Regions from separate parts of the Rhizobium sp. S96 genome, predicted to be linked through region 1. Evidence: predicted binding sites of a transcription regulator. Region 1 holds the regulator's gene; each other region holds the start of a gene.
What was found. Region 1 encodes PhoB, which activates phosphate uptake and scavenging genes when phosphate is short. Its sites were predicted from a motif close to TGTCATNNANCTGTCAT; they were not measured.
Positions count from the first base shown of each region.

Region 2: QTL94_RS13575 (DUF2794 domain-containing protein) is a predicted target of PhoB. The motif match lies at 2,565-2,581, and genes of this name have one in related genera.
Region 3: QTL94_RS20225 (DUF1045 domain-containing protein) is a predicted target of PhoB. The motif match lies at 3,056-3,072, and genes of this name have one in related genera.
Region 4: phoA (alkaline phosphatase) is a predicted target of PhoB. The motif match lies at 5,960-5,976, and genes of this name have one in related genera.

Region 1 is NZ_JAUDRY010000003.1:276,909-284,883, reverse strand. It holds gene QTL94_RS02390 (substrate-binding domain-containing protein) at 61-1,095, shown strand; gene pstC (phosphate ABC transporter permease subunit PstC) at 1,244-2,725, shown strand; gene pstA (phosphate ABC transporter permease PstA) at 2,722-4,041, shown strand; gene pstB (phosphate ABC transporter ATP-binding protein PstB) at 4,056-4,871, shown strand; gene phoU (phosphate signaling complex protein PhoU) at 4,915-5,628, shown strand; gene phoB (phosphate regulon transcriptional regulator PhoB) at 5,665-6,348, shown strand; gene QTL94_RS02360 (aspartate/glutamate racemase family protein) at 6,420-7,070, opposite strand; gene QTL94_RS02355 (GcrA family cell cycle regulator) at 7,227-7,763, opposite strand.
Region 2 is NZ_JAUDRY010000010.1:283,691-291,665, reverse strand. It holds gene QTL94_RS13590 (ABC transporter permease) at 1-563, shown strand, start outside; gene QTL94_RS13585 (Bax inhibitor-1/YccA family protein) at 745-1,473, shown strand; gene QTL94_RS13580 (GNAT family N-acetyltransferase) at 1,579-2,136, shown strand; gene QTL94_RS13575 (DUF2794 domain-containing protein) at 2,143-2,541, opposite strand; gene QTL94_RS13570 (DUF1223 domain-containing protein) at 2,895-3,632, opposite strand; gene acnA (aconitate hydratase AcnA) at 3,872-6,562, opposite strand; gene ccmA (heme ABC exporter ATP-binding protein CcmA) at 6,792-7,466, shown strand; gene ccmB (heme exporter protein CcmB) at 7,672-7,975, shown strand, end outside.
Region 3 is NZ_JAUDRY010000025.1:3,702-11,676, forward strand. It holds gene QTL94_RS20200 (ureidoglycolate lyase) at 1-33, opposite strand, end outside; gene QTL94_RS20205 (HepT-like ribonuclease domain-containing protein) at 36-383, opposite strand; gene QTL94_RS20210 (nucleotidyltransferase family protein) at 395-685, opposite strand; gene uraD (2-oxo-4-hydroxy-4-carboxy-5-ureidoimidazoline decarboxylase) at 743-1,240, opposite strand; gene puuE (allantoinase PuuE) at 1,240-2,163, opposite strand; gene QTL94_RS20225 (DUF1045 domain-containing protein) at 2,262-2,984, opposite strand; gene QTL94_RS20230 (NAD(P)/FAD-dependent oxidoreductase) at 3,095-4,273, opposite strand; gene mnmC2 (tRNA (5-methylaminomethyl-2-thiouridine)(34)-methyltransferase MnmC2) at 4,272-4,988, shown strand; gene QTL94_RS20240 (sigma-70 family RNA polymerase sigma factor) at 5,005-5,859, opposite strand; gene QTL94_RS20245 (putative quinol monooxygenase) at 5,930-6,235, opposite strand; gene QTL94_RS20250 (response regulator) at 6,328-7,975, opposite strand, start outside.
Region 4 is NZ_JAUDRY010000011.1:555-8,529, reverse strand. It holds gene QTL94_RS14600 (FUSC family protein) at 1-1,309, shown strand, start outside; gene QTL94_RS14595 (RNA methyltransferase) at 1,369-2,199, shown strand; gene murI (glutamate racemase) at 2,180-2,983, shown strand; gene QTL94_RS14585 (MFS transporter) at 3,083-4,258, shown strand; gene QTL94_RS14580 (ATP-binding protein) at 4,355-5,869, shown strand; gene phoA (alkaline phosphatase) at 6,041-7,498, shown strand; gene rpsD (30S ribosomal protein S4) at 7,754-7,975, shown strand, end outside.

The sequences.
Region 1 (7,975 bases):
GGCGCCGCCCAGGGGCCGTTCCAGGCCACACCCATACCGCTATATGCCCGGGAGATTGATATGAACGCTTTTAAACTTACGGTCGCCGCATTGGCTGCTTCCGCCGCTTTCGCAGGCGCGGCTGTTGCTCGCGACCAGGTCCAGGTCAGTGGTTCTTCCACCGTTCTGCCTTACGCAAAGATCGTTGCCGAAACCTTCGGCGAAACCTTCAAGGACTTCAAAACGCCGGTCGTCGAATCTGGCGGCACCGGCGCTGGCCTCAAGGAATTCTGCAAGGGCGTAGGCCCTGACACGATTGACGTTGCCAACGCTTCGCGTCCGATCAACGCCAAGGAACTGGAAGCCTGCAAGGCTGCTGGCGTAACCGACATCCAGGAAGTCAAGATCGGCTACGACGGCATCGTCTTCGCAACCGACGCTTCGAACCCTGACGTTGCTTACGTTCCGGCCGACATCTACAAGGCTCTGGCTGCTCAGGTCGTTGTTGACGGCAAGCTCGTCGACAATCCTTACAAGAAGTGGTCGGAAGTAAACCCGGCTCTCCCGGCTGTTGATATCGCTGCCTACATCCCGGGCGAAAAGCACGGCACCCGCGAAGTCTTCGAACAGAACGTTCTGGCTGCTGGCTGCAAGGCTTCCGGCGCTCTCGACGTCATCAAGGCTTCGATCTCTGACGCTGCTGCCCAGACCAAGGCTTGCGTTGCAGTTCGCAAGGACGGCGCTGCTGTCGACATCGACGGCGACTATCCGGAAACGCTGGCGCGCATCGCTGCCAACAAGACCGGCGTTGGCGTCTTCGGCCTTTCCTTCTATGAAAACAACGCCGACAAGCTGAAGGTTGCGACCGTCAACGGTATCGTTCCGTCGACCGAAACCATCTCCAACGGCGCGTACCCGGTTTCCCGCCCGCTGTTCTTCTACGTCAAGAAGGCACATCTCGGCGTCATCCCGGGCCTGAAGGAATACGTCAACTTCTTCGTTTCCGAGCAGATGATCGGCCCTGACAGCCCGCTCGTCGAATACGGCCTCGTTGCCGCTCCGGACGCTGAGCGCGACCAGATCCGCAAGTCTGTTGAAGACGGCAAGACCATGTAATTGACTTTGCCGGCGCGACCTAGGTCGCGCCGGCATTGCCTTGTCGGTGCCTCGGCCCGGTAAGGCTGAAATTCTCCATCGTTGGAAGCCGGATCGGCCCGCCCGCCGTTCTGGTTTTTTGGGGCCACGGGCCTGGGGACCTTATCGAATGAGTACATCCGTCATACTCTTGTGCCTCGTGGTGCTGGGCGCCGTTGCCTTCGTGGCAGCACGCAGCCGCGCTACGGCACTCGCCGGAGGCAAGTCCTCGGCATTGCATTCCAGACCCGGTTACTATGGCGCCTATGCCGCCATCTGGGCGATCCTGCCGGCGTTGATCGTCCTGTGCGCCTGGCTCGCCATCAGCCCATCCATCATCGAATCGTCCGTCCGCGGCGGGTTCCCAGATGACATCAAGGCTCAGCCTGCGGCCCAGCAGAACCTGAACTACGGCATGGTCAGCGCGATTGCTCGCGGTCTGCCGGCGTTGACGCAGGAGGAAATCGGCGCGGGTGCCAGCGATCCGGCAGGCCTTCAGGCGAAGCTCGCCGCAAAGGGTGTTCCGCTCGCCGGCGAACCGCAGCCTTACATGATCGAAGCCGCCCAGAAGCTGAACGCGGAAAGTGGCGCCAGCCGCGCCGTGATGACCGCGATCGTTCTGGTCCTGGCCGTTGCCGGCGGTTTCTACGCCCTGCGCGAGGTCGCACCTCGCTTCCGTGCTCGCAACCGTGTCGAGCGCGTCATGCTCTGGGGCCTGCTGCTGGCATCGTCGATCGCGATCCTCACGACCATCGGCATCGTATTGTCGATGCTGTCCGAGGCCGCCCACTTCTTCGCGGCCGTTCCGGCCGCCGACTTCTTCTTTGGCACTGTCTGGGATCCGCGCTTTGCTGGCGCCGGCAGCTCGTCCTTCGGTCAGTTCGGCCTGATCCCGCTGCTGCTCGGCACGCTCTATATCGGTTTCGTGGCCATGCTGGTAGCTGTTCCGGTCGGCCTGTTTGCCGCGATCTACATGGCGGAATATGCGGCTCCCAAGGTTCGCTCGCTGGCCAAGCCGCTTCTCGAAGTGTTGGCTGGTATCCCGACCATCGTCTACGGCTTCTTCGCCCTCGTCACCGTTGGTCCCTTCCTGCGCGACCTCTCCTCGCAGGTGAACGGCCTTCTGACCGGTAACTATACCAATTTCATCCAGGCGCAGAGCGTTCTGACCGCCGGTATCGTCATGGGCATCATGCTGATCCCGTACGTTTCCTCGCTGTCCGACGACATCATCACCGCCGTGCCGCGCGCTCTGCGTGACGGTTCTCTCGGCCTCGGCGCCACGCGTTCGGAAACGATCAAGAAGGTCGTTCTCCCTGCCGCCCTGCCGGGTATCGTCGGCGCTCTTCTGATGACCGCCTCGCGCGCCATCGGCGAGACCATGATCGTCGTGCTTGCGGCCGGTGTTGCCGCCCGCATCCAGATCAACCCCTTCGAGCCGATGACGACAGTGACGGTCAAGATCGTCAACCAGCTGACAGGCGACCTTGAGTTCACCTCTCCGCAGACGCTGGTTGCCTTCGCGCTCGGCATCACGCTGTTCTTCATCACGCTTTGCCTCAACATCTACGCGCTCTACATCGTGCGCAAATACCGGGAGCAGTACGAATGACGGATATTGTTTCCCCCGCAGGCGCAATCGTCTCCAAGGCACCGGCTCGCCGCGATATCGGCATCAAGCGCCGCTACGCCGCCGAGCGTCGGTTCCAGGCCTACGGCATCGCCGCCATCTCCTTCGGCCTGATCTTCCTCGCGATCCTGCTGACCACCGTAATCAGCAAGGGCTACACGTCCTTCCTGCAGACGGCGATCACGCTGCCGATCGAGTTCAGCGAAAAGACGCTGGACCCCAATAACAAGCGCGCCACCGATCCGTCGGTGCTGGTGGCCGCGAACTATCCCGTCCTGATCCGCGATGCGATGATCAAGACGCTCGGGATCAATGCCTCCAGCCGCCCTGACGTGCGCGACGCTTCGGCAATGATCTCCAAGGGCGCTCCGATCGTTCTCCGCGACATGGTGGTGGCTGATCCGTCGCTGATCGGCAAGACGGTCAATGTCACGCTGCTGGCCGACGCCAACATCGACTCTGCCAACAAGGGCCAGATCGATCTCAAGGTCGACGAGAAGAACCGCAAGGTGAACGACAAGCAGGTTGGCTGGATGCAGCAGCTCACGGCAAGCGGCACCCTGCACAAGCAGTTCAACACCGGCCTCTTCGTCAATGGCAACTCGAGCCGTCCTGAGGCAGCCGGCCTCGGCGTTGCTCTGATCGGCTCGCTCTATCTGATGCTGATCGTTCTCGTTCTTGCGCTGCCGATCGGTGTCGCCGCTTCGATCTACCTCGAAGAATTCGCGCCGAAGAACAAGCTGACCGACCTGATCGAGGTCAACATCAACAACCTCGCGGCCGTTCCCTCGATCGTCTACGGCCTGCTCGGCCTCGCCGTCTTCATCAACTTCGCAGGCCTGCCGCGCTCCGCGTCGCTGGTCGGTGGTCTGGTGCTGACGCTGATGACGTTGCCGACGATCATCATTGCGACCCGCGCCGCGCTGCGCGCCGTGCCGCCGTCGATCCGCGCGGCAGCCCTTGGTCTCGGTGCCTCTAAGATGCAGATGGTGTTCCACCATGTCCTGCCGCTGGCAATGCCTGGCATCTTGACCGGCACCATCATCGGCCTGGCCCATGCGCTCGGCGAAACCGCACCGCTGCTTTTGATCGGCATGGTCGCCTTCGTCGCCAATGCACCGGCCACCCCCATGGATCCTTCCACGGCACTGCCCGTGCAGGTCTACATGTGGGCCAACGAAGCCGAGCGCGCTTTTGTCGAGCGCACCTCCGGCGCCATCATCGTCCTGCTCCTGTTCCTGATCGTCATGAACCTCGGAGCTATCCTTCTGCGTCGTCGCTTTGAGCGCCGCTGGTAAACGGAGTAAACATCATGAACATGTTGACGGAAGCAGCAGTCGAGAAAGCGCTGGACCAGAAGATGAATACCATTCCGTATAAAATGATTGGCCAGGACGTATCGGTTTACTACGGCGAGAAGCGCGCGCTCTTCGACGTCAAGCTGAACATCCGCGAAAATACCGTGACGGCGCTCATCGGCCCGTCCGGTTGCGGCAAGTCCACGTTCCTGCGCAGCCTGAACCGCATGAACGACACGATCGACAATTGCCGCGTCACCGGCAAGATCACGCTCGACGGCGATGATATCTACGATCCGGATATCGACGTGGTCGAACTGCGCGCCCGTGTCGGCATGGTGTTCCAGAAGCCGAACCCGTTCCCGAAGACGATCTACGAGAACGTCGCTTACGGCCCGCGTATCCACGGCCTCGCAAAGAGCAAGGCTGACATGGACCAGATCGTCGAACACAGCCTGCAGCGTGCCGGCCTGTGGAACGAAGTGAAGGATCGCGTTCACGAGTCCGGCACCGGCCTCTCCGGCGGTCAGCAGCAGCGCCTTTGCATTGCTCGCGCCGTTGCGGTCAGCCCTGAAGTCATCCTGATGGACGAGCCGTGCTCCGCGCTTGACCCGATCGCCACCGCCAAGGTCGAGGAGCTCATCCACGAACTGCGCGAAAGCTACACCATCGTCATCGTCACACACTCGATGCAGCAGGCGGCTCGCGTTTCGCAGCGTACCGCCATGTTCCACCTCGGCAACCTCGTCGAGGAAAACGACACAGACAAGATGTTCACCAACCCGGATGACCCGCGCACCCAGGACTACATCATGGGCCGCTTCGGTTGATCTCCGGCAACGGTAACCCTCAGGACATTCAAGGATAAGCCCCATGGCATCGACACATATCTATTCCGCCTACGACGACGACCTGAAGTTCCTGTCCCGCCGTATTTCGGAAATGGGCGGTCTTGCAGAACAGATGGTTTCAGACGCTGTCCGCGCCCTGGTGAACGGCGACACGGCGCTGGCCCAGAAGGTCATTTCCGACGACGTGATCCTCGACCACGCCGAGCGCGAGATCGGCGACAAGGCGATCATCACCATTGCACGTCGTCAGCCCATGGCCGCCGACCTTCGCGAAATCATGGGTTCGATCCGCATCGCGGCCGACCTCGAGCGCGTTGGCGATCTTGGCAAGAACACTGCAAAGCGCGTCATCGCCGTGCAGAGCAGCGGCGTTCCCCGCAAGCTCGCTCGCGGCCTCGAGCACCTCTCGGAGCTGGCGCTTGTCCAGCTCAAGGAAGTTCTCGACGTTTACACGAGCCGTGCTGCGGACCGCGCCAAGTCGATCCGTGAGCGCGACGAGGAAATCGACGCGATGTACACCTCGCTGTTTCGCGAGCTGCTCACCTACATGATGGAAGATCCGCGCAACATCACCAGCTGCACGCATCTTCTCTTCTGCGCCAAGAACATCGAGCGCATCGGCGACCATGCGACCAACATTGCCGAAACCATCTACTACATGGCCACCGGTGCCCAGCCGGAAGGCGAACGTCCGAAGGACGATACCGCCAACACCGTCGGCGCAGTCACTGAATAATCGTTCCGCGACCGCGCCCCCAGGAGACCGAAACGAATGATACCTAAAGTAGCTGTCGTTGAAGACGAAGAGGCCCTGAGCGTGCTTCTTCGCTATAACCTTGAGGCCGAAGGCTTCGAGGTCGACACCATCCTGCGCGGCGACGAGGCCGAGATCCGGCTGCAGGAGCGCACGCCCGACCTTCTGATCCTCGATTGGATGCTGCCTGGCGTGTCCGGCATCGAGCTCTGCCGTCGCCTGCGCATGCGGCCGGAAACCGAACGTCTGCCGATCATCATGTTGACGGCCCGTGGCGAGGAGAGCGAACGCGTTCGCGGCCTGTCCACCGGCGCCGACGATTACGTGGTCAAGCCGTTCTCGACACCCGAGCTGGTTGCCCGCGTCAAGGCGATGCTGCGCCGCGCCAAGCCGGAAGTTCTCTCGTCGCTCCTCAAGTGCGGCGATATCGAACTCGATCGCGAAACCCACCGCGTTCATCGCAAGAGCCGCGAAGTCCGCCTGGGGCCCACGGAATTCCGCCTGCTGGAATTCCTCATGGCCTCGCCAGGCCGGGTCTTCTCGCGTTCGCAGCTTCTGGACGGCGTCTGGGGCCACGACATCTATGTCGACGAACGGACCGTCGACGTCCATGTCGGGCGTCTGCGCAAGGCGCTGAACTTCTCCAACATGCAGGATGTGATCCGTACCGTTCGCGGCGCCGGATACTCAATGGAAGCCTAGGCTTCCATCGAGCCGCCAGCAGAGCGGGCCGCTGGGGGCGTCCTGCGGGCATAGGGAACGAGCCGCCGGTGTCAGGCGTCTCGCGAAACGCTTGCCACAGCGGCGGCCAGGCCCGCCGCTGGACTGCTAAGGGGTTTGGGACCATCCTTGACCAGATCGGCAGCGCCCGCCATCGACGCCTGGGCGAGAGCAACGGCCGCGGCCCCCTCGCGGTAAGCGGCATCTGCCGCCTCGGCAATGACCGCCAGATATCCATCACGATTGCCGGCCTTGAAGAGATTCCATGCCCCCGGCACCAAGCGCACTTCGAACGCCGTTTGCGTTGCCTCGGCTGCCGTGGCGAAGAGTTGCGCCGTTGGTTCCACGGTGGTTTGAACCGCGCAAAGAACGACGACCCGGCCTCCAGCCTGAACTGCCTGTTCCGCCAAGGCAGCGTCGACGCGAAGGGTGGGAATGGACACGGTGTCGCCCAATGCGTCCACCGACGGCCCAAGGGTCGAGCATGTGAGGATAACGGCATCAGCCGTTCGACCGAGCGATCGCAACAGCGAAGCGGTTTCATGAGCAATGTCACGGGTGAGCCCACCCGAGCGTTCGGCGTCTGCGAGCAGATCGGGCCGGACCGTATGGGCAAGCGTTCCCTCGGCGAGGCCGATCTCTCGTGCCGCGGCCTCGAATACAGCAATGTTGCTGTCGGCCGTATGTAGGCAGGATATTTTCACCGCATGCTCCAGTGCGCGCGAACGCCGAACGCAACACGCATCCCCCTACAGAAACGCAGCGCGCCCGGTATGGCATGCGAGCGCTGTCCGCGTTGCGCAGTCAACAAAAAACGGGCCCGCGAAGGCCCGTTTTGCATTCCTTATCCGGCTTCCGGATCAAGCGACCCGGTTTGCAGCCTTCCGGCGCTCGTTCACCGGCTGGTATGCCATGCGCTGGTGATAGGTGCAGTAAGGCGAGGAATCCGGGGATTCACAGCCGCAGAAGTGAAAGTCGTCCTTCAGCGGATCGCCGACCGGCCACTTGCAGGTGCGTTCCGTGAGTTCCGTCAGGCCAAGGCGGCGCGAGATCGGTACGACCACGTTGGCAGCAGGACGGTAGCTGACTTCTTCGATCGCATCGATGTCGATCTCTTCCTTCAGCATCGTCGCGCCCTGCTGGCGGGTGACGGTGCGGGTGGCGGTGATCCGGGATGCATAATTCGGAGCGCGTGGTGCCGACGTGGCGCGCTTCGGCGTTCTTGTCGCCGTCGACGTGCCGCCGGCCTTGGCCCGGCCCGGCAGGCTCAAGCGGTGAACTTTGCCAATGACGGCATTGCGGCTTACACCGCCAAGTTGTGCCGCGATCTGGCTGGCGCTCAGGCCTTCGGACCACAGCTTCTTCAGTTTTTCAACGCGCTCGTCTGTCCAGTTCATGCCCCTGTCTCCGCCTTATTAGCGTTGGTGTAGGCAGAATCCTTCACCGTTGCCCCGGACGTGTCCGAGGCAAGAAACGCTTGCTCGATTTTGGTGACTAGTTCCGCCGCATGCAGTCTAGTAATTGAGTTTTAACCTAGTGTGAGGCTGACTCCGTGACAAGAGTCGGTTGAATCGCGGAGAATCGAATTTCAAGTTTTCCCCAACTTGCT
Region 2 (7,975 bases), on a different contig from region 1:
TCTCGCCGAATACCTTCCGGGGTGCTCCGCACGCCTGGCTCGCGACGCTGACCGACCCGTCGGCGACCGCGCCCGAGGAGGCGGCGATCCTTAAATCCGTCACCAATACCTATCCGACCATCACCAGCGTCCGCGTGAAGGACGCGATCGATATCATCAACACGCTGGTCGCTCAGCTTGCGACCGCCATCCGCGCCGCCGCATCGGTGGCCCTGATCGCCTCGGTGCTGGTTCTCGCCGGAGCGCTCGCCGCTGGAAACCGTGCGCGCACCCACGACGCCGTCGTGCTCAAAACCCTTGGCGCGACGCGAAGGATGCTGATCCGCGCCTTTTGCTACGAATATCTGATGCTTGGCGCCGCGACGGCGGTTTTCGCGCTCCTCGCCGGCGGTGTCGCCGCCTGGTACATTCTCTCCCGCATCATGCACATACCGTCGCACTTCCTGCCCGGCGTTGCCGGCGTCACACTGATTACCGCGCTGATCCTCACCGTCGGCATCGGTCTGGTTGGCACCTGGCGCATCCTCGGCCAGAAGGCAGCACCCGTTTTGCGCGAGCTGTGACTTGAAGATGAAGAGAAATTCGCTTCACCTTACTGCGATTTAACCCGATCGCGGGTTGCAAGGCCCTTGTTTGCGAAGGACGAAGGGCTCATATTGTGGGCAGGCATGCTGGAGCTCCGCAGCGGCGCCCGGGTCGACAACCCCGACACCGTGTTCACATCGGAGCTTGTAAGAGGAAACTATGGCTGACCTTCGTAACTACCAAAGCCGCGTGCAAACCGGCGAGATGATCGATCAGGGCCTGCGCAGCTACATGCTCAAGGTCTACAACCTGATGGCACTCGGTCTGGCGATCACTGGTTTGGCCGCCTACTTCGCATTCACGTTCGCCGTCTCCGATGGCCAGCTGACCGCCTTCGGCGCAGCAATCTACACGAGCCCGCTGAAGTGGATCGTGATTTTTGCTCCGCTCGCAATGGTGTTCTTCCTGAGCTTTAGGATCAATAGCATGAGCGTATCCGCCGCGCAGACGACCTTCGCGGTCTATGCAGCGCTGGTTGGATTGTCGCTCTCGTCGGTCTTCCTGATCTACACGGGCCAGAGCGTCGTTCAGACCTTCTTCGTCACGGCCGCCTCCTTCGGCGCGCTGTCGATCTATGGCTACTCGACCAAGCGCGATCTGTCGGCGATGGGTTCGTTCCTGATCATGGGTCTTTTCGGCCTGATCATCGCCTCGATCGTCAACATCTTCCTGGCATCGTCTGCCATGCAGTTTGCGATCTCGGTGATCGGTGTCCTGATCTTCGCAGGCCTGACCGCCTACGATACTCAGCGCATCAAGGAAATGTACTACGAAGCCGACGACGCAGCCGTGTCGGGCCGCAAGGCCATCATGGGCGCCCTGACGCTCTACCTCGACTTCATCAACCTCTTCATGTTCCTCCTGCAGTTCATGGGCAACCGCAAGTAAGAGGAATGAACAATCGGAAAAGGCGGCTTCGGCCGCCTTTTTTGTTGCGCGACGTTCCGGCGAATGATCTGAAGTCTCGTCTTCATCAATTGCCGGCCTGTTCGAATGCCTGTTTCCATCCGCGACGTATCACCTTCCGATCTCGGTGCTGTGACCGCCATCTACAGCGAGGCCGTGCTGAATGGCGTCGCAAGTTACGAAATAGCTCCACCGACAGAGGCGGAGATGGCAGCACGGTTCTCGGCGATCACCGGTCAGCATTATCCCTACATTGCAGCAGTCGATGAGGCGGACAGCTTGCTGGGCTACGCCTACGCATCGGCATTTCGCACGCGCCCTGCCTATCGATGGATGGTCGAGGATTCGATCTATCTGGCCCCTGAGGCGCGTGGGCGCGGAATCGGCAAGATGCTTCTGGAGGAGATCGTGAAGCGGTGCGCAGCGCTTGGTTTTCGCCAGATGACCGCGGTGATCGGTGGCGCCCACCCGGCCTCTATTACGCTCCACAAGGCGGTGGGCTTCCAGGAAGCAGGCCTGCTCAAGGGTACAGGCTACAAGCACGGACGTTGGCTGGATACGATGATCATGCAGCGCGTCCTTGGCGACGGCACGGCATCAGAACCTGACCTGGATGCTTACCCCGGCAGTCTCTTCAGGGAGTGAGCGCCCTCACGTCTCAACGAGCTTGAGGGTCTTGTTGAAGACCTTCAGAACCTGCGGCAGCTCGTGTCCGCGCTTCAGAATGACGCCGTGCGTGTTGACCACCGAGAACGCGCCCTGCTTTGCGGCCAGCTTCGGGTTCTTCTCGATACGGAAAAGCGGCATCTCGCCGGAACGCTTGAACACCGAAAAGACCGCGCGGTCCTTCAGGTGGTCGATCGCATAGTCCCGCCATTCGCCTTCACCGACCATCCGGCCGTAGATCCAAAGGATCGCATCGAGTTCGCGGCGATGAAAGGTGACCGGAAGCGGATCCTTGCTCTGCTTGTATTCCTTGAGATCCACGATTGGGGAACTGCTGTCGGCTGTCCGGCTCTCGCCGTGCCGCAAATCCGGCTGATCTGTCATCAGGTCTCCCAGGGCCTCCGCTTGTGACAGGAGAATGACAGTTTGCCTTAGCGTTTACAAATTGCAAGCGGCCGGCCGGTCACATTAAGCATACTCTGTGCAATCTCCCGAGCGCCGTAATTCAGTCAAAACAGCGCCTCATTTGCAAGGGAAATTCCCCCCAACGCGCTGCGGGTCATCAAGATTCGCTGCAAAATCAACACTGCGCATCGCCTCACCTGATTCGAAGGCAATGTGAAAGTTTGGCGCCAGCGCGCCAAAGGGCCCGGCTGACCGTATCGACCTTAACCCCAGCCCCGAATACGATCAGCCGGGCCGCCCCGTTTTCCACCTGCCAAAGCAGGTGAAACTCTTCAGATGTTCTTGCCAGCCATGATGACCGTCGCGCCAAGAATTGCCGACGGCGTTCCATCCACGGTAGAAGACTGTAGAAGAATCGCGCAACCTTCAAGATCAGGCTTCTGCATGACATTGGCGGGTAGCGTCAAGCTCGTTTCCTTGCCATCCCACATACCGACCGTTTCAACGTCGGTCACGCTGTTCAGATAGGCAATTTTCTGGCCGCTGTTTTCGCCCTTTTCGACATCGATCGTCTTCTCGCGATCGAAATAGACCATCACGACGTTTGCTTTGCCTGGCCCGGCGCCGATCTTGATCTCCAGCTCATCATCTTTGATGCGAGCGTTGACAGGCACCGTCAGGCCTTTGCCTTCAGTGACAAAGCCATCGAGCTTGCTGGTAATGCCGTTGAGATCGGCGCCCGCCACATGATCACGACCGTTGACCACGACCTGCGGCGTATAGACGTTGCTGCGCCCCATCGTGCGCGCATAGCCATACTGACGTTCGGTGTTTTCCTTCGAGCTCAGGGTATCGGCCCAGCCGAGATAATTCCAGTAGTCGACGTGATAGGCGAGCGCAATCACGTCGCCGCGCTCTACCAGCTTGCGGAAAGCGGCATCAGCCGGCGGACAGGATGAGCATCCCTGAGCGGTAAAGAGCTCGACAACGCCTTTCGGCGCATCTTGCGCAAAAAGCGGACCCCCAAGGGCCACGCCTGCAATCAGCGAAATCAAAAACCGCGCGGACATTCACCTGCACCTTTTTCTTCAGCACCTGACAGTCCAGCCAAATGACTGCAGGTTCCGATTTATGAACGTAGAGATAGTCGCTCCCGATCCAAACGGAAAGTCACGAACGGGTGAGACGGGGCTCCTGCAAGCAACGCCGAAACACATCGTCGTGAGCCGCGCGGTCAATACCGCCAGCGCAAGCAAAAGCCGCCGGAAATCTCTCTCCGGCGGCCATTATCACTGATAGCAGTTAAAAATCAGGCGGCGAGGTCGCGAAGAACCGTCTGCAGGATGCCGCCGTTGTTGAGGTAGATGACCTCGTCAAGCGTATCGACGCGCGACAGCAGCGGCACTTCCTTCACGGAACCGTCGCCGTAGGTGATCTTGGCGATCTTCTTCTCGCGCGGCTTGATGTTCTCGAGACCTTCGATGGTGACGATCTCGTCGCCCTTCAGTCCGAGGCTTGCCCAGGTCGTTCCCTCTTCGAAGACGAAGGGGATGACGCCCATGCCGACCAGGTTCGAGCGGTGGATACGCTCGAAGGACTGCGCGATCACGGCCTTGACGCCGAGCAGGTTGGTGCCCTTCGCTGCCCAGTCGCGGGACGAGCCGTTGCCGTACTCGACACCTGCGAAGATGACGAGCGGAACGCCTTCGCCCTTGTACTGCATGGCCGCGTCGTAGATCGATTCCTCTTCCTTCGACGGGTAATGGATGGTGTAGCCACCTTCCTTGCCGTTCGGGCCGAGCATGTGGTTGCGAATGCGGATGTTGGCGAAGGTGCCGCGCATCATCACTTCATGGTTGCCGCGACGCGTGCCGTACTGGTTGAAGTCGGCAACACCGACATTGTTCTCGAGCAGGTAAGCACCGGCCGGAGACGCAGCCTTGATCGAACCGGCCGGCGAAATGTGGTCGGTGGTGATCTTGTCGCCGAAGAGGCCGAGAACGCGCGCACCCTTGATGTCGGAAATGCCCGAGCCGGTCTTGCCCATGCCCACGAAGTAAGGCGGGTTCTGCACGTAGGTCGACTTGTCGTCCCAGGCGTAGGTCTGCCCGGCCGGCACGTTGACGGCCTGCCAGTTTTCGTCGCCCTTGAAGACGTCGGCGTACTTCGTTTCGTAAAGTTCGCGGGTGACGTACTTCTGGATGAACTCCTGCACTTCGTGCGAGGTCGGCCAGATGTCCTTGAGATAGACCGGGTTGCCGTTCTGGTCTTCGCCGATCGGCTCCTTGGTCAGGTCCTTCTGGACCGTACCAGCAAGCGCATAGGCGACGACGAGCGGCGGCGAGGCCAGGTAGTTCGCCTGAACGTCCGGCGAGATACGGCCTTCGAAGTTGCGGTTGCCCGACAGGACACCCGAAACGATCAGGCCTTTGTCGTTGATCGTCTTCGAGATCGGCGCCGGCAGCGGACCGGAGTTGCCGATGCAGGTCGTGCAGCCGAAGCCGACGAGGTTGAAGCCGAGCTTGTCGAGATCGGCCTGCAGGCCGGACTTCGCCAGATATTCACCGACGACCTGAGATCCTGGTGCCAGCGAGGTCTTCACCCACGGCTTAGTCTTCAGGCCCTTGGCAACGGCGTTGCGAGCGAGAAGGCCTGCGGCGATCAGAACCGACGGGTTCGAGGTGTTGGTGCAGGAGGTGATGGCAGCGATCGCCACGTCGCCGTGGCCGAGATCGAAGTCGGTGCCGTCGACCGCATAGCGGTTCGACAACTGGCCGGGCTTCTTGTAATCGGCATCCATCGAGCCGGCGAAACCGGACGCGATGTTCTCGAGCGGGATGCGACCTTCCGGACGCTTCGGGCCGGCCATGGCGGGCACGACGTCGCCGAGATCGAGTTCCAGCGTGTCGGTGAAGACGAGGTCGGAGCCGTCGCCTTCGCGCCACATGCCCTGAGCCTTGGAGTAGGCTTCAACCAGCGCAATGCGTTCCTTGGTGCGGCCCGACATGTTGAGGTAGTTGATGGTTTCGCCGTCAACCGGGAAGAAGCCGCAGGTCGCGCCGTATTCCGGACCCATGTTGCCGATGGTCGCGCGGTCGGCGAGCGGCATGTTGTCCATGCCAGGGCCGAAGAATTCGACGAACTTGGAGACAACGCCCTTCTTGCGCAGCATCTGCACGACCATCAGCACGAGGTCGGTCGCCGTGACGCCTTCCTTGAGCTTGCCGGTGAGCTTGAAGCCGATAACTTCAGGCAGGAGCATCGAGACCGGCTGGCCGAGCATGGCCGCTTCCGCTTCGATCCCGCCGACGCCCCAGCCGAGAACACCGAGACCATTGATCATCGTCGTGTGGCTGTCGGTGCCGACGCAGGTATCGGGATAAGCGATGGTCTCGCCATCCTCTTCCTTCGTCCAGACGGTCTGGCCGAGATATTCGAGGTTGACCTGGTGACAGATGCCGGTGCCCGGAGGAACGACGCGGAAATTCTTGAACGCCTGCTGGCCCCACTTCAGGAAGCGGTAGCGCTCGCCGTTGCGCTGGTACTCCAGCTCGACGTTCTTGGCGAATGCCTGCGGCGTGCCGAATTCGTCAACGATGACGGAGTGGTCGATCACGAGGTCGACGGGAACCAGCGGATTGATCTTCTCGGGGTCGCCACCGAGCGACACCATCGCGTCGCGCATCGCGGCCAGGTCGACGACGGCGGGAACGCCGGTGAAGTCCTGCATCAGAACGCGCGCCGGGCGATAGGCGATTTCGTTTTCGACAGTGCCCTTGTTGTTCAGCCATTCGGCAACGCCGAGGATGTGTTCCTTGGTGACGGACTGGCCGTCTTCGAAGCGCAGCAGGTTCTCGAGCAGAACCTTCATCGAATAGGGAAGCTTCGAAACGCCCGGCAGGCCATTCGCTTCAGCCTTGGGAAGGCTGAAATACACGTAGTCCTTACCGTCCACGGTGAGCGTGGAACGACAATTGAAGCTGTCAAGAGATTTAGACACGAGATACCCCGTTTCTGATAGCGAACACAATTGTGCGGACGCCTATGCACGTAATGCACATCAGGATGCGGGTACGGCCATTTCCGCTGTCCGCACATGAAGTTTGACCTCATGTTCGGCGCTAGGATGAAATTCACGCCGACCGCTGGCGTGGTTGCGGGTCTTATAGATAATTTCTAAGAAAGGTGCCAGAGAGTGCGTGACCCATTTCGGATTTTTTTGCATTGCGATGACTGAAAAATTAAACCCCTCAAAAGTCACGGATCTTGCCGCCGCCAATCTCGCTGCGCGCCGGGGCGAAGACCTGATTTTCGAGGGTGTGTCCTTTCACCTGAGATCAGGCGAAGCGCTGGTTTTGACAGGAAAAAATGGATCAGGAAAGTCAACTTTACTACGTGTCGTAGCCGGTCTCTTACGACCGGAGACCGGCACAGTGACGGTGACTGATTCGGAAGGGCAAGCGGAAAGCCACGTCGGCGAGGTCAGCCACTATCTTGGCCACCGCAACGCCATGAAAAGCGAACTGACAGTCGCGGAAAACCTCGGCTTCTGGCGCGAGTTTCTTGGCGGCAACGACGCCGCGACGCTGTCAATCGAGGAGGCTGCCGAGGCGGTTGGCCTTGCCGGCATCACCCACCTACCCTTCGGCTACCTCTCCGCCGGACAGCAACGTCGTTTCGGCTTCGCCAAGCTTCTCGTCGCCTACCGACCGATCTGGATCCTCGATGAACCGACCGCCGCACTGGACACCAGCGCCGATCGGCTGTTTGCGGACCTTATAGACGCCCATCGGCAAGGTGGCGGCATCGTCCTTGCGGCGACGCATCAACCATTGGGGCTGACGGATGCGCGGGAATTGCGGATGACCGGGTTTTCCGGAGTAGATGCAGGAGTTTGGGAATAATGACCGTGTTTGTGGGAAACACCCCTCCCCAACCCCTCCCCACGAGGGGGAGGGGCTCCACCGCCGCCTCCACCTCGCACAATGGAAACCTCTCAACAGATGCCAACGCCGCCTGCAGCCCTGTGACATCGCTCCAGCCAGGCCCCTCCTCCTCGTGGGGAGGGGTTGGGGAGGGGTCTTTCTCGACAAGCATAGAGCCTGCAACATGACCGCTCTTCTCCTGCGTGACATCAAGCTCTCCATTCGCGCCGGCGGCGGCGCGCTCATCGGCGTGTTGTTCTTCCTCACGGTCGTCGCGGTCATCCCCTTCGGCGTCGGGCCGGACCTTGCCCTGCTGTCGCGCATCGGGCCGGCGATCGTCTGGATCGGTGCACTTCTCGCAGCACTCCTCGGCCTTGACCGGTTGTTTCAGGCGGAGCGCGACGACGGCGCGCTGGATCTGATGCTGATGCATGAGACGCCCCTGGTGCTGACGGTATTGATCAAGTGCCTAGCCCACTGGATCGCCA
Region 3 (7,975 bases), on a different contig from region 1:
GGTAAGGGGCTGGATGTCGAGGAATTCAGTCACGGTTATTCGCCTTGAATACGCCAGTGGCGTAAGGAATCGAGTTGGGAGATCAATGTCTCAAGGTCGCTCCTCACGGTACTCCAGATAGCCGTCAGATCGGCTCGGTAGTAGTCGTGTACCATCAGGTTGCGCATACCCCGGATCTTGCTCCACGGTATCTCGGCGTGATCACGCAGAAAGTCTGGGTCATCGGCAGCGATCCGCGCGGCGGCTTCGCCGAGCAGTACAAGCGACATAGTAACCGCAAGCTGGGTCCGCACGTCTGATAGAAAGTCATGCAGCTCCATATCATCCGTCAGCATCCGCGCCTGTTCTGCGGCGGCCTGCATCCGATCAATGTAGTCGACCAATCTGCCTGCGCTCATATTCTTGCCGCTTCGGCTAGCACCCGGTCCCGAATCTTCGGAGGCAAGCCTCCCGGCGTTACAAGATCCACCTTCACCCCCAAAATATCCTTCAACTCCTCCAACAGCCCGCCGAGATCGAACAGGGTGGTACCGGGAAGCGTATCGACCAGAATATCCAGATCGCTATCCGCGCGGTCCTCGCCGCGCGCCACCGAGCCGAAGACACGCGGGTTCGTCGCGTTGAAGCGCGTCGTCGCTTCGCGGATAGCCTGCCTGTTCTTTTCCAGCGCTTCCGATGGTTTCATCGCGTCAGACCTCTCGCCCGCAACTATAAGCCACGGACATGAAAGAGCAAACCGGCCTCAGCGCTCGGGCAGCAGCGCCGTCAGCCGCAGCAGCGCGATCCGCTCCACCTGCGCTGTCGCCGTCGCGAACTCCTCGTCGCGGCTGTTGTCGATCCGCGTTTCGAACGCGGCCAGAATGTCGTCCTTGTTCAGCCCCTTCACAGCGATGATAAAGGGAAAGCCGAATTTCTCGACATAGGCCGTGTTGAGCGTCGTGAAGCGCGCATGTTCGTCGGCGCTCAGCCGGTCGAGACCCGCGCCGGCCTGCTCTTGCTTGCTATCTTCGGTGAGTTCGCCAGCGATCGCCAAACGCCCTGCCAGATCAGGGTGCGCGCGCAGCACTCCCAGCCGCTCTTCCGGGCTCGCGGCGCGAAAGATCGCGACGAGCGCCGTGTGCACCCGATCGACCGTGAGTTCGTCGCCTACGAAACCATCGTCATAGGCTCGCCCGGCAATGAACGGTGAATGCTCGAACACGCCGCCGAAGCGGGATACGAATTCATCCCGGGAGATCATCAGATCGTCTCCGGCTTATGGTGCTGACGCCAGTGCTCAGCGATCTCGATCCGCCGCGGGATCCATACCTTGTCGTGCTTCAGCACATATTCCATGAAGCGCTTGAGAGCCGCTGCACGCCCGGGACGCCCGACCAGTCTGCAGTGCAGGCCGACAGACATCATCTTCGGACTGCCTTCCTTGCCTTCCTCATAGAGCGTGTCGAAAGCGTCCTTCAGGTAGGTGAAGAACTGATCGCCCGCGTTGAACCCCTGCGGCGTTGCAAACCGCATGTCGTTGGTTTCGAGCGTGTAGGGGATGATCAGGAAGGGCTTGTCATCCACGCCCTTCACCCAGTAGGGCAGATCGTCGGCATAAGAGTCCGACGAATAAAGGAAACCGCCCTCTTCCTGCACCAGCCGCAACGTGTTGTCCGACGGCTTGCCCTGGTACATGCCGTAGGGACGCTCACCCGTCAGCTCGGTGTGCAGGCGCACGGCTTCCTGAATGTGCTTGCGCTCGAGATCTTCGGCGAAATCCTTGTATTCCAACCAGCGGTAGCCATGGCTGGCGATTTCCCAGCCCGCTTCCTTCATCGCCGCGACGGCTTCCGGATTGCGCGCCATCGCCAGCGTTACGCCGTAGACGGTCGCCGAAACCTTCAGATCCGTGAACATGCGCCACAACCGCCAGAAGCCTGCGCGCGAGCCGTACTCGTAGATCGATTCCATGTTCAGGTTGCGCTGGTTTGGCCACGCGGCAGCACCGACGATTTCCGACAGCAGGTTTTCGGAGGCCGGATCACCATCGAGGATCGAGCTTTCGCCACCCTCCTCGTAGTTGATGACGAACTGAACGGCGACACGGGCGTCGCCCGGCCACTTCGGATCGGGCGTATTGCGTCCGTAGCCGACGAGATTGCGCGGATAAGTCTCGGATACCATGAAATCACCTTCTGAAAGTCGGGCGAACGGTAGCATCCGGGCAGCGAATGTCGAGACGGAAAGTACGCAACAGAGTTTTGCCTTTACGGCACAACCCCTTAGGCGGGGACCGCGATGCGCTCCCGGCGCGCGCTGACCTTCCCCATCGGATGCAGCGAATGCACCCGGAACGGCCCACCATTGCCCTCCTCGAACAGCAGTGCGACATTCGAGACCTTCACCGGCTCGACGAGCACCTGATCGAAGACCCCACGCAAAGCCTGCTCGATGCGCGGCATGTCCTGCTGGCTGACCGGCCCGGTCAGCGGCATGTGAAACCTGAACTCGTCCATGACATGCGGACATCCCCAGCGATGCAGGTTGGCAAATTGCGCGGCCGAGAGACCATCGGGATCGCAGCGCTCGATATCGGCATCGCTGAGCGGCGCACGAAAATGGTCGAACTGCTGCACGATCGCCGAGGCGAGATAGTGGATGTGCTCGCAAGGCAGCGACGGAACAAGGCTGTAGAAGGCGGCCGTGCGCGCGACTTCGAGCTGGCGGATGTGAAACGGCGTCAGCGTGCCGCAAAACCGCATCAGATCGCGCAAAAGTTGAGCTTCTGAAACATCCGGCGCAAGCCGGAACGGCGCCTTCAGGATACCGTGAAATCCGTAGCGCCTGGGCACCGCGGTATGGAACGCAATTTCGTGGATGCTGAGGCCGCGAATTGCCGTGGGCTCGACCATGTCGCCCGAGAACACGTTTCGCCCAAGCCAGTTTGCGGCGGCATGCGACAAGGGATCGCTTGCAGCGGGTGTGAAACAAATGGCGTAGCGCATGCGGTTCCTCCGTCGGAAACTGGCGCGCCGCTCCACAGCGCTGCCATTGCGCATGCAGATAGGTGATTTGCATGACAGAATAACGAAAGGCAGCAAACGCTAATTCACGTTTAGCGTGAAGCGACCTGAATATGGCTGGCGAAATGGAAGCTTTCGGGCAGCTCGAACGACGGCTTGCGCCCCGCAACCCCACTGACAACAGATTCTGCCAGACGGTGGGCAAGGCCGAAGCTCACCTTGAAGCCGCCGGTCAGGGCGAGCAGCCGTTCATGGTCGGGATGCGGCCCCACCATCGGATCGCGATCGATTGCCTTGGGGCGCAAGCCCGCCCAACGCTCGACCACCGGTGCGTCCGCCAGAATCGGAACGAGCTCCCGCGCGCTGGCCAGCAGAGCATCCAGTTGAGCGTCCGTGGCGTAGGGATCGCTGAAACGGTTCTCGCTCGTGCTGCCGATGGCGACATGGCCACCCTCGTGGGCAACAACATAGAGCCCGTCGCGGAAAATCGTCGGCAGCGACGGATCGACATCGGCTTTCAGCAAGGCCGCCTGCCCCTTGACGGCTTGCCCCAAGGGTTGCGTCAATCGATCGGTGAATCGGCCGAGCAAAGGAAAAGAGCTGTGGCCGCCGGCGACGATACAATGACTGAAGGCAATATCTCCGGCTTCCGTGACCGCGACATTACGCGTGAGGTCGATATCCGCCAGGGCGTTGTTCTCGATGACCCGCACATACTTCGCGTCACGCAGGAATGCGGCCAGCGCGGCCACCAGCGCGCGCGGCGCCACTCGGCCGGCAAGCGTGTCATGCACGAAACCACCTTCGACGTCTCCCGCTTCCAGCCAACCGCCAACGGGCGGGGCATCAAGGACATGCCAGTGAAAACGGCGGGCGCCGGCGTGCCACTGACGCTCGGCATCGGCGCTATGGCCGAGAGCGATATTGCGCAGGTGCGGCTTCGGCAGAGGTATGAGACGCCCGGAGCGCCGGTAACCTGCGGAACGACCGGTCGCACTCTCGATTGCCGCGATTTCCGTCTCCAGCGACACCAGCGCATCGAACTGGAATTGCTTCTTGGCGTTCCATTTGTCCGGCATGTGCGGCATCAGCGCGCCCAGCAATCCGCCGCTCGCGCCATGGCCGAGTTGCCCGGCGTCGATCAGGATCGTCTCGATGCCAAGACGCTCGGCATGAACGGCGGCCCAAAGGCCCATTATCCCGCCGCCGACGATTAGCAGCGCTGCAGACGATTGACCCGAAGGCAAGGCCGGACTATCGGCTGTTGGCATGGCAGATACGGATCCCGATCAGATTGGCAAAACAAACCAGCCGCTTGAATGGCGCGACGGCGATATGCCCTATTCGCCGGCCTTTGGCGACCATTTTTATTGCCAGACCGACGGCCGGCTCGAATGCGGCCATGTCTTCCTGGCAGGCAATGGCTTGCCCGAGCGCTGGCAGAACCACGCCTCGTTCCTGATCGGCGAGCTGGGATTCGGCACCGGCCTGAATTTCGCAGAGACCTGGCGGCAGTGGAAGCAGCACCGTGTTGGTGGCCAGCACCTGCATTTCATGTCGTTCGAACTCTACCCCATGCAGGGCGACGAGATCGATCGCGCATTGTCGCACTGGAGCGAGATCGATATCGAGCGCCGCGCTCTGGTCGCGGCCTGGCCGACAACGCCGGAAGGCACCGTTCGGCTGGAACTGGATGACCAGACCACGCTCAGCGTGGTGTGCGGTCAAGCAATTGATGGCGTGGCAGCCGCCGCCCCTGAATTCGACGCGTGGTACCTGGATGGGTTCGCGCCGTCGCGCAACGCCGACATGTGGTCGCAGGAGTTGATGCAGCTGGTCTGCGCCAAGACAAGGCTCGGCGGCAGCTTCGCCACCTATGCCGCGGCAGGCTTCGTCAGGCGCAACCTGATTGCGGCAGGCTTTGCCGTCTCGCGTCGCAGCGGATTCGCCGGCAAGCGCGAGATGCTGTGTGGCGTGAAGTCCTAGAGCCTGCCGCCTCACTTCAAGCGGTTTGGCCCCAATGGGTCGTCTCGGTGGCATAGGGTGCGAAGAGGAAGTCGCGGATCGCGGCGATCTCGCCACCCCGCCAATCGATGACGACAAAATGCGAGGGATGCGAAGGCTCGGTGCTGTCGAACACCAGCATGACCGGGTGCCCATCGACAACGCCATTTGAGAAACGCCATTTGGACTCGGCGGCATACCGCGTGAAGTAGACGCCGATCTTCTCGCGCCCCTCCAGTTTGAGCCGGTTCACCAGATCGAGCTTCACGTCGTCCGCCAATAGCGCACGAATGGCATCAAAATCTCCCCGCTGAAACAGCTGCACATAGGCCCTCATTTTCCTAAGGTCGGCCTCGGACAACAGCGGCAGCCGAACGTCTCCCGGCATTTCCGCAAGATACTTCAGCATCTTCCGTCCTCGCTGGAGCGCCGATTTGGCCGCCGCCGGTGTGCAATCCGCAATCTCGGCAACCTCCTCCACCGAGTGGCCAAGCACATCCTTCAGGATGACCGCGCAGCGCTGGAGTTCAGGCAGCTGCAGAAAGGTGCGAAAACCAACGGCGAGTACGTCAGCCTCAGGCATGGGACGATCTTCGATATCGTCGGTCAGCGGAACGACCACCTGACGCCTTCCACGGCGGAGGTGATCGATACAGGTGTTGTGGGCGATGCGCAGCAGCCATACTTCGAGGTTGTCGACCTCCGTCCCCTCCCTGTGCGCCCGCAGGGCCTTGACGAGCGTATCCTGAACGGCATCCTCGCCGTCCAGGACAGAACCGGTAATCCGTGCGCAATAGCGGTGCAGGCGCGGCCTCAGCGCTTGAAGGCTGTCTTCGAACTCCTGATCAGTCATGCATCAAACCTCACAGGACAATCCCCATTCGCCAGTCCGAAGGTTACACCGGTCCCTTTCACGGCTCCCCTCAGCAGCCCCGTTCGAACACGAGTTCGCCAACCGTCGACTCGAAGTTCGCCAGTTCCCGGATCTTGGGGAAATAGGCGACCATGCGAGCATCGCTCCGCATGGCTTGCACGGCAGCCGGCGTCTCCCATTCGGAATAGATGACAACGCCGGTGCCGTCTTTGGAAGCAATCAGCCGGCTGCCCCTCCAGCCGTCGAGGCTGCGGATAACCGTTTCAATGTTGTGCTCCAGCATCGATATCAGCTCTTTCTGGCGGGTCGGATCAACCTTCAGCGTGTTGACGAGAACAACGGAATTGTCTGCCATTTGAATGTCTCCTCTCATGTGGACATACAAAAGACGAAGCGTGGACGGGAAACGGATCGCAGTGTCACGATTTCTTTTTTGCAGGCCAGCGCCTAGCTTGCCGCACCGCCGACCTGCTGCGCACCATTGCCGAGCCACAGGCTGATCTTTTCCTCGAGAAGCTCGGGGCTGATCGGCTTCGACATGTAGTCGTCCATGCCGGCGTCGAGGCAAAGCTCCCGGTCGCTTTCCAGCGCATGCGCCGTGACACCGACGATCGGGACGCGGTGTCCCTGCCCTCGTTCCATCGACCGGATACGGCGCGTCGCGTCGTGACCGTTCATGACGGGCATCGAGACGTCCATCATGATGATGCGCGGCGTGTATTTCTCCCAGGCCTCGACTGCCTCCTGGCCATTGTTGACGACAAGAAACTTGAGGCCCGTGGCCTGCAGGATCTGCGTGAACACGATCTGGTTGACGTCGTTATCCTCGGCGACCAGCACATCAATAAACGATGCCGCGGGCTCCGGTTCCGCCTGCAGCGAAGCGTCTGGCTCCGGCAGCGCCGGCGCCTCCAAAATCTGCCGGATGCTGCCGTCGGCGGTCGCAAGGCGGATCCTGTTGACCCGCACCACCTCGACGATCGTATTGCGAAGCACATTTGCCCGCGCCGGCTTCATCAGATGGGCTTGACCGTTGAGTGCCGCAAACTCCTTTTCCGTACCCGAGATATCCATCGAAGTCAGGAAGATGATCGGTAGCTCGTTGAACCGATCGTCAGTGCGCAGCTTTCGCGCGATATCCGCGCCGTTCATACCGGGAATTTGGTAGTCGAGAACGATAGCGTCGATCCCGACGCCGAATTCATGGGCTCCCTCAAGGATCTCCAGCGCCTCAATGCCATTTTCGGCAGCGGCGCTGTCAAAGCCCCAGAGAGCCAGTTGCTCGGTCAATATCTGGCGGTTCACCGCATTGTCGTCCACGACGAGAATGTGCGCGCCCTTGACGTTGATCGGCAGCGGCTTCGGATCGATCCTGGCTGCGGCAACGGTAAACGGCAGGCTGACCGTGAAAACCGATCCTTGCCCCAGCTTGCTTTCGACATCGATATAGCCGCCGAACAGATCGACGAGACCAGCCGTGATGGCAAGCCCCAGGCCCGTTCCTTCATGACGCCGCGTCGAAGAGGAATCGATCTGCGAAAACTTCCCGAAAATGGAATCGAGACGGTCCTGCGGCATGCCGATGCCGGTATCCTCGATGCGGATCCTTGCCATGATCTCGTCCGCAGCGCCGACGGTGTGGCTAATATCGACAAGCACATGGCCACGCTCGGTAAACTTGACGGCGTTGCCGACAAGATTGGTAACGATCTGGCGAAAGCGACCGGCATCGCCGATGATGGCGGCCGGCAGGTCCGGTGCCGCCCTCACCAGAAGTTCGATCCCCTTTTCCGCGGCAAGCGACGATAGCAGCGTCACCACGTCCTCGATCGCCTCGACTGCATCGAAGGTCATCCTTCGAAGTGTCATCTGCCCGGAGTCGATCTTGGAGAAATCGAGGATGTCGTTGATGATGGTCATCAGCGCATTGCCGGATTTCACGATGATGTCGACGAAGGTCTTCTGGCGGGTATCGAGATTGGTCTTGGCCAACAGTTCCGCCATGCCGAGCACGCCATTCATGGGTGTACGGATTTCATGGCTCATGTTCGCGAGGAATTCGGATTTCACCCTGTCGGCCGCCTCGGCTCGCGCC
Region 4 (7,975 bases), on a different contig from region 1:
GCGACTGAAGGAAGTCGTGCTGATGGCGGAGAGTTTCATTCCCCGACCACCGAGCGGCGTCCTGGATGCGGCGACCGAGCCGGCGGGCGAACTTGCGATCCGTCTTTTCGACGCGCATCTCGCGGCGGAGACTGCGATCGTGCTTAGCGCCCAGAGCCTGCCGTCGTTCGAGATGGTTCATGCGATCATCGAAGGCGACGTGATTCAGGCGCCCAAGGTTGTCGACGGTGCGCAAGCGGAAACCATTCAGGCGCTTGCACGCCTTGGTGAGGCACGTAGTGACCTCAGCAGGACGATCGAGCTCGGATATGCCACTGGCTTTGCGGAGATCGCGGCGGTGACCGAGACTGCGGCATCCGCGGAGAATCCCGACTTTTCCCTGAGCAATCCTCTGATCCGTTCGGCGCTGCAGATTACCTTGGCGTCGGCGATTGCCATGACGCTCGGGCTGGCGCTTTCGCGTGAGCGCTGGTTCTGGGCAGTGCTGGCCTCCTTTCTGGTTTTCACCAACACCAATTCACGCGGCGATACCGCGATGAAGGCGTTGCAGCGGTCGGTGGGTACGCTCTTCGGAATCTCGATCGGGTTGGGGCTTGCGACATTGCTCAACGAGCAGATGGCTGCTGCCCTCGTGGTCACCGGCATCTCGATCTTCCTGGCGTTCTACTTCCTGCAGACCTCCTACGCGACGATGACATTTTTCGTTTCGATCGCGCTCTGCCTGGTCTACGGGATGATCGGCTCCCTGACGGTCGATCTGCTCTTGTTGCGCATCGAAGAAACCGCTCTTGGTGCTGCAGCCGGAACCCTGGTGGCATTCCTGGTCTTTCCAGCGCGCACCCGCGGCGCGCTGGACGTGGTACTCGCCAAGTGGTATGCGGCGCTTCAGGAGATGCTCGCCGCAGCCTCGGCGGGTGAACCGTCAAACGCCCTGATCGTCCGGTCGCAGAAGCTCGACGCAGCCTACCGTGATCTGACGGCTGCCGCTCGGCCCCTGGGATCTACGTGGTCCATTGTCACCAAGCCGGGACATATCCGCCAAACGCTGGCAATTTTCCTGGCGGCAACCTACTGGGCAAGGATCATGGCGAAGAACCATGATGCGGCGGCTGCCGGGGCGGATGGTCAGGCGTTGATCGACGCCGATCTGGCCCGGATAACGACTGTCGCCAAGCGCGGGTCCGAATGCTTCTTCGTCGACAGCAGGAACCATAGCGGTGGGCGGCATTTGCCGCTGTCAAATGCGGGTGCGCGGCTCGGGGCCGAAATGATCGGGGTGACGCTCGATCGACTTTATCCCGACGCTTAAGTCTTGCCGTTTGGGGTGGTCTTGGCTATTCCCGCGCATAGCAAAAGGATCGAGACTTCATGGCAGGCACGAATAGCGAGCGGCAACTTCTGACGGAAGGTCCCGTCATCATTCTGGTCGAACCGCAGATGGGCGAGAACATCGGGATGGTGGCGCGCGCCATGGCGAATTTCGGGCTCTCCGAACTGAGGCTCGTCAACCCGCGCGACGGGTGGCCGAACGAGAAGGCGCAGGCCGCCGCCTCTAAGGCCGACCATGTGATCGAGGGCACGAAGGTCTTCGATACGCTTGAGGAGGCGATTGCCGACCTGAACTTCGTCTACGCGACGACGGCGCGCGAGCGCGACGGCTTCAAGCCCGTGCGCTCGCCGGTCGTTGCTGCGCAAACGCTGCGGGCGCGTTTTGCAGCGGGCGAGGGCACCGGCATCCTTTTTGGGCGCGAACGCTGGGGGCTCTCCAACGAGGAGGTGGCGCTGGCCGACGAGATCGTGACCTTCCCGGTCAATCCCGCCTTTGCCTCGCTCAACATCGCCCAGGCAGTACTCCTGATGTCCTATGAATGGATGAAATCGGGCATGGAGGATCTTGGCAGCGTTCCCTTCCAGGCGATGTCGCAGACACAATCCACGAAGGAACAGTTGCACGGGCTCTACGATCAGTTGGAAGAAGCGCTGGAAGCGCGCAATTATTTCCATCCGCCCGCGAAAAAGCCGAAAATGATCGACAACCTCCGCGCAGTCCTTTCCCGCCGCGCCTTCACGGAGCAGGAAATCAGCGTGATGCGCGGTGTTATTTCCTCCCTCGACCGTTTCTCGCGGCAATATCCGCGCGGGAGCCGGGCGCCCGCAGATGTCAAGGAACGCCTGAGCGATGACAACAGCGACGAATGAGCTGAAACCCGTCCTGGTTTTTGATTCAGGGATCGGCGGGCTGACGGTGCTGCGTGAGGCGCGCGTATTGATGCCCGAGCGCGGTTTCATCTATGTCGCCGACGACGCCGGGTTTCCCTACGGCGGCTGGGAAGAGCAGGCGCTGAAAGAGCGCGTCATCGAACTCTTCGCACGGCTGCTCAAGGAGCATGATCCGGAGGTCTGCATCATCGCCTGCAATACGGCGTTCACGCTGGTTGGCGCCGACCTGAGGGCAGCCTTCCCACAGATGACCTTTGTCGGCACGGTGCCTGCGATCAAGCCTGCGGCCGAACGGACGCGGTCGGGTCTGGTTTCGGTGCTGGCGACGCCGGGAACGGTCAAACGAGCCTATACGCGTGATCTGATCCAGTCCTTTGCCCAGCAGTGCCACGTGCGCCTTGTCGGGTCGGAAAATCTGGCGCGCATGGCGGAGGCTTATATCCGCGGCGAAACGGTTTCGGACGAGGGTGTGCTCATGGAGATCGACGCCTGCTTCGTCGAGCAGGATAGCCGGAAGACCGATATAGTCGTGCTCGCCTGCACGCACTACCCCTTCATGGCAAACGTCTTCCGGCGTCTTGCGCCGTGGCCTGTCGACTGGCTCGACCCGGCGGAAGCGATTGCCCGGCGTGCGCGAAGCCTCGTGCCGCAGGTTGCCGACGCCGTTCATCCGGACAATTTCGACTATGCCTTCTTCACGTCAGGAAACCCGGATTTTCCGACGAAGCGGCTGATGCAGGGTTTCGGCCTGAGCACCCGCTGACGGGGCGATTTGCGCTTTCTTTCGACGGACTGATCACGCAAGCTTGCCGACGGGGAATCGCCTGCCGTTGTCACTGGTGGGCGAACAAAGGGATGTGCGATGCCGCTTCAAAGACTTGTCATGTTGATCTTCTTCCTGCAGCCGATCGCCTTCGGCAGCTGGTTGCCACGCATCCCCGATATTCAGGCAAGGCTTGGTCTCGGACCGGCCGATCTCGCCATCGCTTTGCTCGGCATGCCGGTCGGCATCCTCCTAACGCTGCCCTTCGCCGGCCGGTTCGTATCCCGGATCGGCGGGCGCGCCACGGTCATCTATGGCTTCGCGGTGTTTCTGGCCGTCGTTGCGCTTCCGGCCTTTGCGGACAGCATCGTGACGCTGTTCGCGGCCCTGGCCGTCGTCGGGGTTGCGCTCTCGACGCTTGAACTCGGCCTCAATGTGGAGGCCGATCGCGCCGAGAAGATCACGGGCCTAGTGATCATGAGCCGATGCCATGGTTTCTGGAGCCTCGGCATCATGGCGGGTAGCCTGATTGGCGCTGGCGCGGTGGCCCTCCAATTGCCGGCACAATGGTCCATCGCGGTCGTTGCATTGCTGGTGCTGCCGGTGGCGCTTGCTGCAAGCGTTCGCCTGCCGGCGGATGCTACGGCCCCGGCTGCAGTCTCCGAGGGGGCTCGCGCGCCGTTCAAGCTGCCGAGCGTTGCGCTTCTCGGAATCTGCGCCTTCACCTTCGGGATCACGATGACGGAAGGGGCGATCGCCGACTGGTCGGCGGTCTACCTGAAAGAGGTTCTGTTGGCCGGCGGAGCCGTGACGGGTCTCGGCTATTCCATCTTTGCCTGCCTTGTCGCCGCAGGGCGGTTCGGTGGCGACCATATGAAAGCGCGGTTCGGTGCGGTTGCCATCTCCCGGGTTTGCGGTTGCGCAGCGTTGCTTGGCATGCTGATCGTCCTGCTCGCTCCAAACACGTTGACGGCGCTCGTAGGCTTTGCGGCGATAGGCTTTGGCGTGTCGGTGGGCTTCCCGCTGGCGGTCACCGCAGCGGCAAGCCTGACGGACCGGCCTGCTGCGGCCAGTGTCGCCATTCTGTCGTTCATGGCGCTTCTCGGCTTCCTGATCGGTCCGCCGCTGATCGGCTTTGCCGGTGAGCTCTGGGGATTGAGGGTTGGCTTGGCGGTTCTCCTTGTGCCGCTGGCTGTGAGCCTCGCATTTACCCGGATGCTTGCTCCGAGCGCGGAAAAAGGGCAGGCGGATATTCTTGCGGATAAAGCGGCGTAAGCGCTTGCTGATTGGCTGTGGGTTTTGTCGAAGAGCGGGAGCATCATTCGACGAATCTGTTAGAGAGTGATGTTGCTATCGTAAGGGGAATTGGACTTGCAGGTTGGTATCGATATGGGAACGGCGTCCGGCGGAAATCCGGCCACGCTCGATATCGAGGAGCTTCTGGCGACCCGTCTGCTCGTACAGGGTAACTCCGGCTCCGGGAAATCGCACCTTCTGCGCCGTCTGCTTGAGCAATCCGCTCAATGGGTGCAGCAGATCATCATCGACCCCGAGGGCGATTTCGTCACGCTGAGCGACAAGTTCGGGCACGTCGTCATCGACGGTGAGCGGACCGAGGCGGAGCTTGCCGGCATTGCCAACCGCATTCGCCAGCATCGTGTTTCCTGCGTGCTGACGCTGGAAGGTCTCGACATCGAGCAGCAGATGCGTGCGGCGGCGGCCTTCCTCAACGGCATGTTCGATGCCGACCGTGAATACTGGTATCCTGTACTCGTCGTTGTCGACGAGGCGCAGATGTTTGCGCCGTCCGTCGGCGGCGATGTGTCCGAGGACGCCCGCAAGATGTCGCTTGGCGCTATGACCAACCTGATGTGCCGTGGACGTAAGCGCGGACTGGCGGGCGTCATTGCCACGCAGCGGCTTGCCAAGCTCGCCAAGAACGTTGCGGCGGAAGCCTCGAACTTCCTGATGGGGCGAACCTTCCTCGATATCGACATGGCCCGCGCCGCCGACCTTCTCGGTATGGACCGGCGCCAGGCCGAAATGTTCCGCGATCTCAAGCGCGGCAATTTCGTCGCCCTTGGACCGGCTCTTTCACGCCGCCCGTTGCCGATCCAGATCGGCATGGTCGAGACGTCGGCGCGCTCGTCGAGCCCGAAGCTGATGCCGTTGCCGGATGCGCCGCAGGACGTCGAAGACCTGATTTTCACGCCCGATCCCGAAGAGTTTCAGCGCCCGCTCGTGCGGCGCGCGGCGCCTGCGCCGCGGCCGACCACCGATATTCTGGCGGAGCTGTCACGGTCCGCGCCCGCGGCGGTGTCCCAGCCTTCGGAGCCACGCGTGAGCCAGCCAGAGGTGTCCGCCGAGGAGCGGGAGGAGCGGCTTGCGGCCGTTCTCAACGAAATTCTTGATGATCCGGGGTCGGCTTTCCGCACGGATTCCGTGCTTTATCAGGAGTTCCTCGTGCGCGTGCGCATGCGCCGCGTTCCCGGCCCGCCGATGTCGATGGCGGAGTTTCGGCGTCGCGTCGCGATCTCCCGGTCGGGTGTCGATGCCGCCACGGCGGAGACCGAAACCTGGGCAACGGCGCTTTCGCTGTCCTCAGGCGTGACCGATGACCTGCAGGGCGTCTTCCTGATGCTGGCAAAGGCTGCCGTCTGCGGCGAGCCGTGCCCTTCGGATGCGCGGATTGCCCGAGCTTACGGGACACATTCGGCGCGTCGTGCGAGGCGTCTGCTGGGCTACTTCGAGGAGCAGGGCACGGTCGTCGTCCATACGGATTTTTCCGGCAAGCGGATCGTCGCGTTCCCTGACATGAACTGCCAGACCGCTCCGGGCGATGCGAACGCCCCTGATAGCGACGACCTGCGTCCCGCCGCTGAATAGTATCTACCAGACTGCTATATCTAGGTGAGGGGTGTGGACCACACGTCCCCGACCCAGATCACTCGCGTTACGCGCGAAAAAAACTGACTTTGTCATATGTGCTTCATGCCGGCGGGGGATAAGGCGCGCGCACCCTCCGGGGTGGTGCGTATTGTCAAAGGAGATTTAGCCATGCAGACCAAACTTCGTTATCACTTGCCGCAGGTCATTGCCGCCGTCTTGCTTGCAACCGTCGCGATCCAGCCGAGCCGCGCTGACGAAGCTGCCGGCAAGCTTCTCGAGCGCGCTGCAAGCGGCGAGCTGAGCGCACCTGCGGGCGCACGCCGCCTCTCCGGCGACATTACCGAAGCGTTCCGCGGCGCGATCGTCGATGGTCGTCCGAAGAATGTGATCCTGCTCATCGGCGACGGCATGGGCGATTCCGAGATCACCATTGCGCGCAACTATGCCGTTGGCGCCGGCCAGTATTTCAAGGGTATCGACGCCCTGCCGATCACCGGCCAGTACACGCACTATTCGCTCGACAAGAAGACCGGGAAGCCGACCTACGTCACGGACTCGGCTGCCTCAGGCACGGCTTGGGCAACAGGCGTGAAGAGCTATAATGGCGCGATCGGCGTCGATATTCATGAGGCAGCGCACGAGACGCTGCTGGAGAAGGCAAAGGCTGCCGGCCTCGGCACTGGAAACGTCTCGACGGCGGAATTGCAGGATGCAACGCCAGCCGTGCAGATCGCCCACGTGACGCAGCGCAAGTGCTACGGCCCGGAAGCCACTTCCGAGAAGTGCGCCAGCAACGCGCTTGAAAACGGCGGCAAGGGCTCGATCACCGAGCAGCTTCTGAATGCGCGTGCCGATGTAACGCTCGGCGGCGGTGCCAAGAGCTTCGGCGAGACCGCGAAGGCCGGCGAATGGAAGGACAAGACCCTGCGCCAGCAGGCCGAAGAGCGTGGCTACAAGCTCGTCTCCAATCTTGATGAATTGCAGACCGTGAAGCAGGCCAACAACGATGCGCCGGTGCTCGGTCTCTTCGCGGACGGCAACATGCCTGTTCGCTGGGAAGGTCCGAAGGCGAGCCACTACGGCAACGTCGAGAAGGAGCCGGTCGTCTGCAAGCCGAACGAGAAGCGTACAGCCGCTACGCCGACGCTGGCTCAGATGACCGCCAAGGCGATCGAACTGCTGCGCACCAATGAGAAGGGCTTCTTCCTGCAGGTCGAAGGCGCTTCGATCGACAAGCAGGACCACGCCGCTAACCCGTGTGGTCAGATTGGTGAGACGGTCGATCTCGACGAAGCCGTCCAGGAAGCGCTGAAGTTCGCGCAGGAAGCCGGCGATACGCTCGTGATCGTTACGGCAGACCACGCCCATGCCAGCCAGATCGTCGATGCCGATACCAAGGCACCGGGCCTGACGGAAGCTCTGATGACCAAGGATGGCGCGGTTATGGCCGTCAGCTACGGCAACTCGGATGACGAGAACGACCAGGGCCACACCGGCGCGCAGCTGCGCATTGCCGCCTACGGCCCGCGCGCGGCCAATGTCAGCGGTCTTACGGATCAGACGGATCTGTTCTACACCATCAGCGATGCGCTGGGCCTGAAGACCGAAACGGTCGGCATGAAGTAAGCCGGACGCAGCTCGAAAATCGAGCGGCTTTGGGTGGTCGGCGTGGAACGTCATTGACATTCCAGCGACTTACCCCTAAAGACCGAGCCAGCACGGGGCAGCGATGTCCCGTGTTTCATTTGACATGTCCCGTGGATCTTTCCAGTTCGCGTAACCGGAAAATCCTGTCGGGCCTCCCAAAAGGGGCCAAAGGAGGGCGTGTTTCCTTCGAGCGGTTTGGTAACAAGCCGCCGTAACACTCTGAAAGGAAATACGATGAGCAAGCGCGAATCGTCCAAGTACAAAATTGACCGCCGTATGGGCGAAAACATCTGGGGCCGTCCTAAGTCCCCGGTGAACCGCCGCGAATACGGCCCGGGCCAGCACGGCCAGCGTCGCAAGGGCAAGCTTTCGGACTTCGGTGTGCAGCTGCGCGCCAAGCAGAAGCTCAAGGGTTACTACGGTGACCTGCGCGAGAAGCAGTTCCGCGCGATCTTC